Linked DNA regions of Blastochloris tepida. The protein of the gene in region 2 interacts with the protein of the main gene of each other region in a pairwise test. Links are inferred from orthologs where the notes say so. Each region holds a gene or a part of one and is shown on either strand. Other genes may lie near its edges.

Region 1 (5,492 bases), 450 kb from region 2 along the record:
GACGGCATCGGCCCGGTCGGCGCCATCGTACGGGCCTGTGCCGCGGCGCTCGGGCGGGACGGCCGCGGCCAGATCGCCGTGGTGTGCGGCCGCAATGGGCGCCTCAAGGCGGAGCTTGACGCCGTGCAATGGCCGGCGCCGGTGGCGGTGCTCGGCTTCGTCGACCGGATGGCCGAGCTGATGCACGCCTGCGACCTGCTGGTCACCAAGGCCGGTCCCGGCACCATCGCCGAGGCCACCATCTGCGGCCTGCCGATCCTGTTCTCGGGCTTCATCCCCGGCCAGGAGGAAGGCAATGTCGATTACGTGGTGGCCCGCGGCGGCGGCCGGTTCATCCGCCAGCCGGAAGCGATCGCCGAGGCCGTGGTGTCGCTGTTCGGCCCGGACCGGGCAGCGCTGGCGGTGATGGCCGAAAGCTCGCGGGCGCTCGGCCGCCCCCACGCCACCACCGAGATCGTGGCGCGCCTGAGCGGACTGCTGAAGGCCTGAGCGGCAGCGCCCACCCGGGCCGAAAATCCCGAGTCCGCGAATCCCGAGGCCGCGCGTCGGAATATGGTTTCCGGCTGATCCAGCCGGGAAGCCGCCATCCGCTCGCCGAGAATCCCGTTATCGAACAAGCGGTTTTCGGCGGGACCGTTTCCGGTGTCGCGAAGGGATCGGCCGGAAACCGTATAAAACTGCGATTCGTCCGCCCGAGCGCCGGGGCGGGCCTTGCCCTGCAGCCGCGGAGCAACTAGGAACAGGTGTCGGATGGCCTCGTGGCGGAGTGGCTACGCAGCGGACTGCAAATCCGTGTACTCCGGTTCGAATCCGGACGAGGCCTCCAGTCCCTTTCCCCCGCCTGCGTCCCTCACGCGCGACTCCCCTCAGACCGGCTCCGATTCGGCGGTTGCGCGCAGGGATCTTCCATTGGCGAAGACGGCCGCCGGAGTTGACACGGTCGAGCCTCGCCAGTTACACGCAGCGCTCCAAATTCAGCCGGTGGCCCGCGCTTCCGGTCACCGAGGAACGTGTCATGAAAGTCCGTAATTCGTTGAAGTCCCTGCGCGGGCGCCACCGCGACAACCGTCTCGTCCGCCGCAAGGGCCGCGTCTACGTCATCAACAAGACCCAGCGCCGCTTCAAGGCCCGCCAGGGCTGAGACCGGGGCCCGGGTGCTCCCCGCACCCGGCCTCGCGATCTGCGGACCTCCGCCACCGGATTGCTGCCCGCCCGTCGCGGCGGATTTTTCCTGCATCCGGCGGTCTGCGCCATCGGTATTTCGGATGACGGATCAACGCCCGCGCCCGCCGGGGCGCGGCGCGCTGACGCATGCGGATATTCGCGGCTTTGCCGGCGCGAGATCGCTTCGTAGGGTGGCGGCATGATGCTGCCTTCACGCCCCCTTACCGCCGCCCTCCTCGCTTTGGCCTTCGTCCTGCCGGTCGCCGCGCAGAGCCCGCTCAGGCCGCCCGAGCGGCCTCCCGAGCCGCCCCAGGAATTGAAGCGCCCCACCGGCCGGGCCGACCTCGACCGCCTGTTCACGCTGCTGCAGCACGCCCCCGACCGGGACACGGCGAAGCTGGTCGAGGCCCGCATCTGGGGCCAGTGGTTCAGTTCGGGCAGCGACACCGCCGACCTGCTGATGGCGCGGGCGCGCGCCGCCATGGACGACAACGACACCGAGGTCGCGCTGCAACTGCTCGACGCGCTGGTCACCGTGGTGCCGGACTATGTCGAGGCCTGGAACCGCCGGGCCACCGTCAACTACATGCGCAAGGACTATGGCAGCGCGCTGCACGACGTCGCCGAGACGCTGGCGCGCGAGCCGCGCCATTTCGGCGCGCTGGTGGGGCTCGGCCTGATCCTGGAGGATATCGGCCAGGAGAAGCAGGCGCTGGAGGCGTTCCGTCAGGCGCTGGCGATCAACCCCTATCTCGAACGCGTGCCCGACCTCATCAAGCAGCTCGCCCCGAAGGTCGAAGGCCGCGAGATCTGAGCCGCCTGATCCCCTGCAACCGGCGCCAAGGGCCCCTTCCCTCGCGCGCCGTCGCTGCACCGGGAGGACGGCGGCATCGTGCGAGCCCCAACTGATAACAACGGCCCCAGACGCTGACGCGTGAGGCCGTTGACTCTCGCGGATTTTCTTTTGGGAAATCAGAGATTTCGCGAAAATCCGCGACCGGAACCAACGGTCCGCGTTCGCGACCGTTGGTATGACCCCCAACAGCAAAACGGCCGGAGGTGTCCCTCCGGCCGTTTTCGTTGATCGGCAGTGCCTCAAGCCTGCGGCTGCGGCTCCAGCTCGCCCTCGCCGCCCTTCGGGCGCGGCCGGCGCGGGATGGCCGAGGAGCGCGGCTGGGCCGGCTCGATCTCGACGTCGCGCACCGGCGGGTTGCCGTCGAGCAGGTTCTTGATCTCATCGCCGCTCAGCGTCTCGTATTCGAGCAGGCCCCTGGCCAGCGCCTCCAGCGCGTCGCGCCGCTCGTTCAGGATGCGGGTCGCCTCGCTGTGGCCCTCCTCGACCAGCCGCCGGACCTCCTTGTCGATGGTCTGAGCGGTCGCCTCGGAGATGTTCTGCTGGCGCGACACCGACATGCCGAGGAACACCTCGTCCTGGTTCTCGCCATAGGCCACCGTGCCGAGCTGGTCGGAGAAGCCCCAGCGGGTGACCATCATGCGGGCCAGACGCGTCGCCTGCTCGATGTCCGACTGCGCGCCCGAGGTGACCTTGTTCTTGCCGAACACCAGCTCCTCGGCGACCCGGCCGCCCATCATGATGGCGAGGCGCGAGGTCATCTGCTCGTAGCTCATCGACAGCTTGTCGCGCTCGGGCAGCTGCATGACCATGCCCAGCGCCCGGCCGCGCGGAATGATGGTGGCCTTGTGCACCGGATCGGTCGCCGGCACGCTGAGCGCGACGATGGCATGCCCGCCCTCGTGATAGGCGGTGAGGAGCTTCTCCTCCTCGGTCATCACCATCGACTTGCGCTCGGCGCCCATCATCACCTTGTCCTTGGCGTCCTCGAACTCCTGCTGGGTGACCATGCGCTTGTTGCGCCGGGCCGCCATCAGGGCCGCCTCGTTGACGAGGTTCATCAGGTCCGCGCCGGAGAAGCCGGGGGTGCCGCGGGCGATGGTCTTCAGGTTCACGTCCGGCGCCAGCGGCACCTTGCGCACGTGGACCTTCAGGATCTGCTCGCGGCCGACCACGTCCGGGTTCGGCACCACCACCTGCCGGTCGAAGCGGCCGGGACGCAGCAGCGCCGGATCCAGCACGTCGGGCCGGTTGGTGGCGGCGATCAGGATGATGCCTTCATTGGCCTCGAAGCCGTCCATCTCGACGAGCAGCTGGTTCAGCGTCTGCTCGCGCTCGTCATTGCCGCCGCCGAGGCCGGCGCCGCGATGACGGCCGACCGCGTCGATCTCGTCGATGAAGATGATGCACGGCGCGTTCTTCTTGGCCTGCTCGAACATGTCGCGCACCCGCGACGCGCCGACGCCGACGAACATCTCGACGAAGTCCGAGCCCGAGATGGTGAAGAACGGCACATTGGCTTCGCCGGCCACCGCGCGGGCGATGAGGGTCTTGCCGGTGCCCGGAGGGCCGACGAGGAGCACGCCGCGCGGGATGCGGCCGCCGAGCCGCTGGAACTTCTGCGGGTCGCGCAGGAACTCGACGATCTCCTGCAGATCCTGCTTGGCCTCGTCGACGCCCGCCACGTCCTCGAAGGTGACGCGGCCGTGCGCCTCGGTCAGCAGCTTGGCGCGGCTCTTGCCGAAGCCCATCGCCTTGCCGGCGCCGCCCTGCATCTGCCGCGACAGGAAGATCCACACGCCGATCAGCGCCACGAACGGCAGCCAGGAGAACAGAAGCTGGAGGAACCAGGGCGTGTCCTGCTGCGGCCGGGCGGTGATGGTCACGCCCTTGGTGTAGAGCCGCTGCACGAGGCCGGGATCGTCGGGCGCATAGGTCTGGAAGCCGCGACCGTCATTGAAATGACCGGTCACGTTCGAGCCTTCGATCACCACATCGCGAACCCGGTTCTGGTCGATCTCCGCCAGAAGCTGCGAGAACGGGATCTCATTGGCCTGCTGGCGCTGCGCCGGATTCTGGAACAGCGTGAAAAGAGCAAGCAGCAACAGGACGATGATGACCCAGAGCGCGAAATTCCGAAAGTTTCCGTTCATCGGGTTCCCCTGCGGCGCGATCGCGTTCGCCCGCGTCTTGTCCGGACCGGTACCCCGCTCCGCACGATTCTTGGAGACGCCATCGGCAAGGCGTCCCGCGCAATTGAGACCTAATCTAGGGCTCGCTCCCGGCCATCACAAGGGAAGCGCCCCTTCGGCCGAACGCAATTGCCGCAACCTGAGCGTCCCAAACCGAACGTCCCAAACTGAACGTCCGTCTACCCGAACGTTCGTCACCCGGACTCTGGCGCCCCTTCCTTAACGCCAGCCTTCCGGGCGCGCCGCGGCGGCGCGGGTCCGATCGATACGGCTCCCTGCGTCACGCTGATCACCGCGCCGGCCAATGTGCGACGATACGTCTCCCCGCCCGCCGGGGCGTGTTGCCGCGATGTCTGCACGTATTCGTGAAGGGCGTCGTGCAGCCGTTCGAGCTTGGCGAGCTCCACCGGCCCCTCGGTGCCGACGCGGCCGATGGCCCGGCCGAGCAGCCGCAGCGAAATCTCCGCCGGCAGCGCGACAAATTCCGCCACCGGCAGCCGGACAGCGCCGCCCGCCCCCGCCCCGGCCAGCGCCGCTTCGGCCGCGTCGGTGGCGGCCTCCAGCGCCGCCTCGGCCCGCGCCTGCCGGGCGGCGAGCCGGGCCAGCCGCCCGGCGGTGAGGCCCTCGCGCGCCAGCGCCTCCCATGCCGCCCGCAGCCGCGGCCGCGCGAAGCGCGGGTCGGCATTGGAGGGGTCGCCGCTCCAGATGATGCCCCGCGCCGCCAGCGTCGCGATCAGCCGCGCCTTGGCCACGGCGAGGAACGGCCGGTGCAGGCGGATCAGCCCCCGCGGCTCGACCGCCCGCATCGCCGCGAGCCCCGCCGGCCCGGAGCCCGCCGCGAGCCGCAGCAGCACGGTCTCCGCCTGATCGTCCAGCGTGTGGGCGGTGGCGACGTCGCAGGCCCCGAACGCCGCGGCGGCTTCGGCGATGAGGCCGTAGCGGGCCGTGCGCGCCGCCGCCATCACGCCGCTCATAGGCTTGTCGCCGAGCCAGGCCAGCGTGCGGTGGGGCACGCCGAGGCCGGCCGCGAGCCCCGCCACGGCTTCGGCCTCGGCCTCGGCCTCCGGGCGCAGGCGGTGATCGACGGTGACGGCGAGGAGATCGGGGAAGCGGGGTGCCGTGCGGCGCTGCTCGGCAGCGAGCACCAGGAGCGCGGTGGAATCGGGACCGCCGGAAATGGCGAGAATGAGCCGGGGAAGACCGGCGAGCGGGGCGAACAGGCGGGCGGCTTCGGAAGCGTCGAGCGGCGCTGCCTCAGCAGCGGGCACGCTTCTTCTCCTGCT
Region 2 (5,326 bases):
GGCCCGCGCCGCCGATGCTCTGCCCCACCCCGGCGGACCGGACTGGCTCGCCCCCGGCATCGCCGCCGACCTGCCCTTCGCGCGGCCCGACACCGACCTTGCGGCCATCGCCGCGCGCCTGCGCGAGGCGGTCGGCCCGGCCCCGGTCGATATCTGCGTGCAGCCGGCGGCGCACCGCCGGAAGCGGCTGTTCGTCGCCGACATGGATTCGACCATGATCGGCCAGGAGTGCATCGACGAGCTCGCCGACCTCGTCGGCTGCAAGGAACACGTCGCCGCCATCACCGAGCGGGCGATGCGCGGCGAGATCGCCTTCGAGCCGGCGCTGCGCGAACGGGTGGCGCTGCTGCGCGGCCTGCCGGTCGAGATGGTTGCGCGCGTGATCGAGGAGCGCATCACTTTGACGCCCGGCGGACCGGCGCTGGTGGCCACCATGCGCGCGGCCGGCGCCTACACCTGTCTGGTGTCAGGCGGCTTCACCTTGTTCACCGACCGCATCGCCGCGATGATCGGCTTCGACGAGACCCGCGCCAATCATCTCGATGTCGAGGACGGCCGGCTCACCGGCACGGTTGCCGAGCCGATCGTCGGGCGCGAAGCCAAGCTGGCGGCGCTGATCGAGCTGCGCGCGCGGCTGGGCCTCAGTGCGGCCGAGACGCTGGCGGTCGGCGACGGCGCCAACGACCTCGCCATGCTCCAAGAAGCCGGGCTCGGCGTCGCCTTCCACGCCAAGCCGAAGGTCGCAGCCTCTGCCGCGGTGCGGCTCGACCACGCCGATCTCACCGCCCTGCTCTACATCCAGGGCTTCCGGCGCGAGGCGTTCGCGCCGGAAGCCTGATACGGTTGCCGGCCGATCAAGCCGGACAACCGTATCACGCGCCCTCGGCCGCCAGCGGCACCACCGACGTCTCCTTGAGCGACGACAGCGCCAGCTCGGTGTGGGTCTGCTTGACGCCCGGCGTCGCCGCGATGCCGTTCAGCAGCGTCTCAAGCGCCGACAGGCTTTCCGCCCGGATCTTCAGCAGGTAGGACCAGTCGCCGGTGACGTGGTGGCATTCCAGCACCGCGTCATTGCCGCGCACCGCGCCGAGGAACGCCGCTTCGTCGTCGGCCCGGCCGGCGGCGGTGAGAACCTGTGTGAAGGCCAGGATGGGCCGCCCCACCGCCTTGGGGTCGACGGCCGCCGACCAGTGCTGGATCGCGCCGCTGGCGTGAAGCTTCTTCAGCCGCTCGTTGACCGCCGAAATCGACAACCCAACCGCCGCGCCAATCTCCGCATAGGAATCGCGGCCGCTCTTCTGGACATAGGCCAGGATCTTGCGGTCGATCGCATCCATGCTGCCCCCTCCGCGTTTCAACCGGCTCGTGCCAATCCACGCGCCAGTAGACAAATTCAGCGGAGGCGTGCATTCAAGAGCAAAGTGCGGGTGCCGGCCGAAACAAGCAAAAAAAGCGGCCGTGTAACCGAAATCTGCCTGTAAACGCTACGGAACCTGCCCTTGCGCAACCTGTTTTTCGCAAGTGAAATCCTGCCCGACCGTCACCGGACGGCGACGACGACGAAACGCGGTTCCCCTTCGGCATTGGCGACCAGCAGCAGAACGGACTTTCGCCCGTCCTTCTTGACCGCCTCCAGCCGGCGCTGGACATCGGCCAGGGTGCCGACGGGCTGCTGCTCGACTTCGACCAGCACCTGACCGGCCTGGATGCCCTTTTCGGACGCCGAGGAGTCGCGGTCGACCGCGGTGATCACCACGCCCTTGACCGTCTCCTTGATCCGGAAGCGCTTGCGCAGGTCGTCGGTGAGCGGCGCGAGGTCGAGGCCGAGCACCTGGCCGGGCCGGGCCGCTGCCGGCTGCTGCTGCTGGGGTGACGGCTTGGTGGTGGACGCCTGCTTCTCGGCCTCCTCCAGCCGCTCGACCGTCACCTTGGTGGTCTGCTCCTTGCCGTTGCGCAGGAACACGATGTCGACTGCCTTGCCGATGGGGGTGGCGGCCACCACCCGCGGCAGGTCGCGCATCTCCTTCACCTCGTGGCCGTCGAACTTGACGATGACGTCGCCGGACTTGAGGCCGGCCTTTTCCGCCGGCCCGCCATCGGTCAGCCCCGCAACCAGTGCGCCATTGGCCTTGGTGAGGCCGAGGCGCTCGGCGATCTCGTCGCTGACCTGCTGGATGCGCACGCCGATCCAGCCGCGCCGGGTCTCGCCGAAACTGCGCAGCTGATCGATCACCGGAGCGGCGGTGGCGGCCGGCACCGCGAAGCCGATGCCGATCGAGCCGCCCGACGGCGAGATGATCGCCGTATTGATGCCGATCACATCGCCCTTGAGGTTGAACAGCGGCCCGCCCGAATTGCCGCGGTTGATGGCGGCGTCCGTCTGGATGAAGTTGTCGTACGGACCGGAGCTGATGTCGCGGTTGCGGGCCGAGACAATGCCCAGCGTGACCGTGCCGCCGAGGCCGAACGGATTGCCGATGGCGATCACCCATTCGCCGAGCCGCAGCTTGTCGGAGTCGCCGAGCTTCACCGCCTTCAGCGGCTTTTCCGGCTTCACCTTCAGCACCGCGAGATCGATCTTGTTGTCGCGGCCGACCAGCTCCGCCTTGAGGCGGGTGGAATCGTTCAGCGTCACGAAGATCTCGTCGGCGCCCTCGACGACGTGATTGTTGGTGACGATGACGCCGCTGGGATCGACCACAAAGCCGGAGCCGAGCGAGGTCTGCCGGCGCTGGCGGTGCGGATCGAAGCCGTTGCCGCCGCCCTCACCCCCGTGCTTCTTGAAGAACTCCTCGAAGAACTCCTCGAACGGCGAGCCGGGCGGCAGTTGCGGAATCGGGCCCTGCTTGGTTTCGACGCGGGCGGTGGTGGAGATGTAGACCACCGCGTCGATGACCTTGTCGACGACGTCGGCGACGTCGGGAAGCTCGCGGCTCGCCAGCTGCTGCGCCTGGGCGCCCGGCAGCGGCAGCACGACGGCCAGAGCCAGCGCGGCTGCCAGCCCGAGACGCGCGACGGTCAAGGCACGGGCGTGAGAGAGCATGGCTCTGAAGCTCCTTGTTTCGAATCGAACAGACGCTCGCGCGAACGCCGCCGGCACGCAAGCCCTCCGAACGCCGCGGCGCGCCGCCCCGGCGAGCCGAACAGGCCGCCGCGGCGGATCGCAGAGGGCCTCATCCCCGGACGATCCAGATCAGCACGACGCCGACGACCGCCGCCGCGAGTCCCCCGATCCGGAGTACCGAATCGGGGGTCTGCAGGATGCTGACGACCGCCCGCCGCGCCAGGTCCGGAGCGGCGGCATAAAGCAGCCCCTCCATGGCCAGCAGAAGACCGAACGCGACGATGAAGTCCTCCATGGCCTTGGGACGTCCCGCCTCAGGGCTTTCCGGGCTCCGGCTTCCGGCCTCCGGCGGGGTCGCCGAAGTAGCGGAAGAAGGCCGAATCCGGTGCCAGGATCATGCGGGTGTCGCCAGCCTTGAGGCCCGCCTCGTAGGCCTGCATCGACCGGTAGAAGGTGAAGAAATCGGGGTCGCGCCCGAACGCCTCGGCGAAGATGCGGTTGCGTTCGGCATCGCCTTCGCCTCGCACCTGCTCGCCCTTGGCGTTGGCCTCGCCGATCAGCACCGTCACGTCGCGGTCGGCCCGCGCGGTGATGCGCTGCGACTGCTCGCGGCCCTGGGCACGGATCTCGTTGGCCTCGCGCTGACGCTCGGTCTTCATGCGCTCGAACACCGCCTGGCTGTTGGCCTCCGGCAGATCGGCGCGGCGGATGCGCACGTCGACGATCTCGACGCCGAGGTTCTGCGCCTCGGGTGTCACCTGCTGGCGGATGCGCGACATCAGGCCGGCGCGGTCGTCGCGCACCAACTGGGTGAAGGTGGCCTCGCCCAGCACGCGGCGCACCGCCGAGTTGAGGATCACCGACAGGCGCGAATTGGCGCCCTGCACCGTGCCCACCGTCTGGAAGAAGCGCAGCGCGTTCGAGATGCGGTAGCGGGCGAAGGCGTCCACCACCAGCCGCTTCTGGTCCGAGGCGATCACTTCCTGCGGCTGGGCATCGAGGTCCAGCACGCGATTGTCGAAGAAGGTCACGCTGTCGACGAACGGCACCTTGAAGGCAAGGCCGGGCTGCGTGATCACCCGCACCGGTTCGCCGAGCCGTAGCACCAGCGCCTGCTGCGTCTGGTGCACGATGAACGCCGACGAATAGCCGAGGATCACCAACGCCGTCAGCACCACCAGGGCGATGCCGCTGAGAATGCCCCCCTTCATCGCGCACCCCCCTGCGGCTGAGCGGCGCGCCGCTGCAGGGCATCGAGCGGCAGGAAGGGCACGACGCCCTGCGACTGGCCGCCGCGCTGGTCGATGATCACCTTGTCCATGCCGCCGAACACACGCTCCATGGTTTCGAGATAGATGCGCTGGCGCGTCACTTCCGGCGCCTTGCGATACTCGTCGAAGATCTGGGTGAAGCGGCTGGCCGCGCCGCGCGCTTCCGCCACGGTCCGCTCGCGATAGCCCTCGGCCGACTGGATCACGCGGGCCGCCTCGCCGCGCGCCTCCGGCACCACCCGGTTGGCGTAGCTCTGAGCCTCGTTCTGCAGGCGTTCGGCGTCGGCGCGCGCCGCCTGCACGTCACGGAACGCATCGATCACCTGATTGGGGGGGTCAACCTTCTGCAACTGGACTTGGCGGACCAGGACGCCGGCACCGTATTCGTCGAGCGTCTTCTGCATCAACTCCTGCACGCCGGACTCGATCGCCTGACGCGCACCCGTGAGGATCGGCTGGATGTCGCGCCGGCCGACCACCTCGCGCATGGCGCTCTCGGCCACCGCCTTGATGGTGCCTTCCTGGTTCTGGATGTTGAACAGGAAGTCGCCGGCCTTGGCGATCTGCCAGAACACCGTGAAATCGATGTCGACGATGTTCTCGTCGCCGGTCAGCATCAGGCTTTCTTCGGGCACGTCGCGGGTGATGGTGTTGCGACGGGAATCGTCGAACTGCCGCATGCCGATATCGATGCGGTTGACGGTGGTGACCTTCGGGGTCAGAGCCGTCTCGATCGGCCAGGGCCAGTGATAGTTCAGACCGGCGTCGGTGGAGTAGACATACTTGCCGAAGCGCAGCACCACCCCCTGCTCGTCCGGCTCGACCCGATAGAATCCCGTCGCCAACCACAGCAGAACCAGCGCCAGACTGGCCAGCGCCAAGCCGCGCCCGCCAAGCGAGCCGCCCGGGGGCAGCACGCTGCGCAAGCGGTCCTGTCCCTTGCGGATGAGGTCTTCGAGATCGGGGGGCGTGGGTCCGCTGGGTTGGGGGC

Evidence for each region. Proteins that work in one complex are often made in the same cells at the same time.
Region 1: the proteins of hflC (region 2) and ftsH interact in binary tests that used the Escherichia coli proteins (3 or more experiments, as listed by UniProt). The link is inferred for Blastochloris tepida from one-to-one orthologs.

Annotation. Positions count from the first base shown.
Region 1 is NZ_AP018907.1:545,084-550,575, reverse strand. What follows is about bases 1,716-4,619. They hold ftsH (ATP-dependent zinc metalloprotease FtsH), read right to left. Parts: upstream 4,171-4,619; coding sequence 2,260-4,170; downstream 1,716-2,259. Other genes in these bases: tilS (tRNA lysidine(34) synthetase TilS), read right to left, coding at 4,404-4,619; BLTE_RS02475 (tetratricopeptide repeat protein), read left to right, coding at 1,716-1,978. Outside these bases: BLTE_RS02490 (MGDG synthase family glycosyltransferase), read left to right, coding at 1-489; ykgO (type B 50S ribosomal protein L36), read left to right, coding at 1,016-1,141; more of BLTE_RS02475, read left to right, coding at 1,364-1,715; more of tilS, read right to left, coding at 4,620-5,477; tol-pal system protein YbgF, read right to left, coding at 5,464-5,492. UniProt on the Escherichia coli protein: Acts as a processive, ATP-dependent zinc metallopeptidase for both cytoplasmic and membrane proteins. Plays a role in the quality control of integral membrane proteins.
Region 2 is NZ_AP018907.1:94,980-100,305, reverse strand. Bases 2,328-5,326 are described here. They hold hflC (protease modulator HflC), read right to left. Parts: upstream 4,276-5,326; coding sequence 3,379-4,275; downstream 2,328-3,378. Other genes in these bases: hflK (FtsH protease activity modulator HflK), read right to left, coding at 4,272-5,326; BLTE_RS00400 (DUF2065 domain-containing protein), read right to left, coding at 3,174-3,359; BLTE_RS00405 (Do family serine endopeptidase), read right to left, coding at 2,328-3,043. In the rest of the region: phosphoserine phosphatase SerB, read left to right, coding at 1-838; BLTE_RS00410 (Lrp/AsnC family transcriptional regulator), read right to left, coding at 873-1,337; more of BLTE_RS00405, read right to left, coding at 1,541-2,327.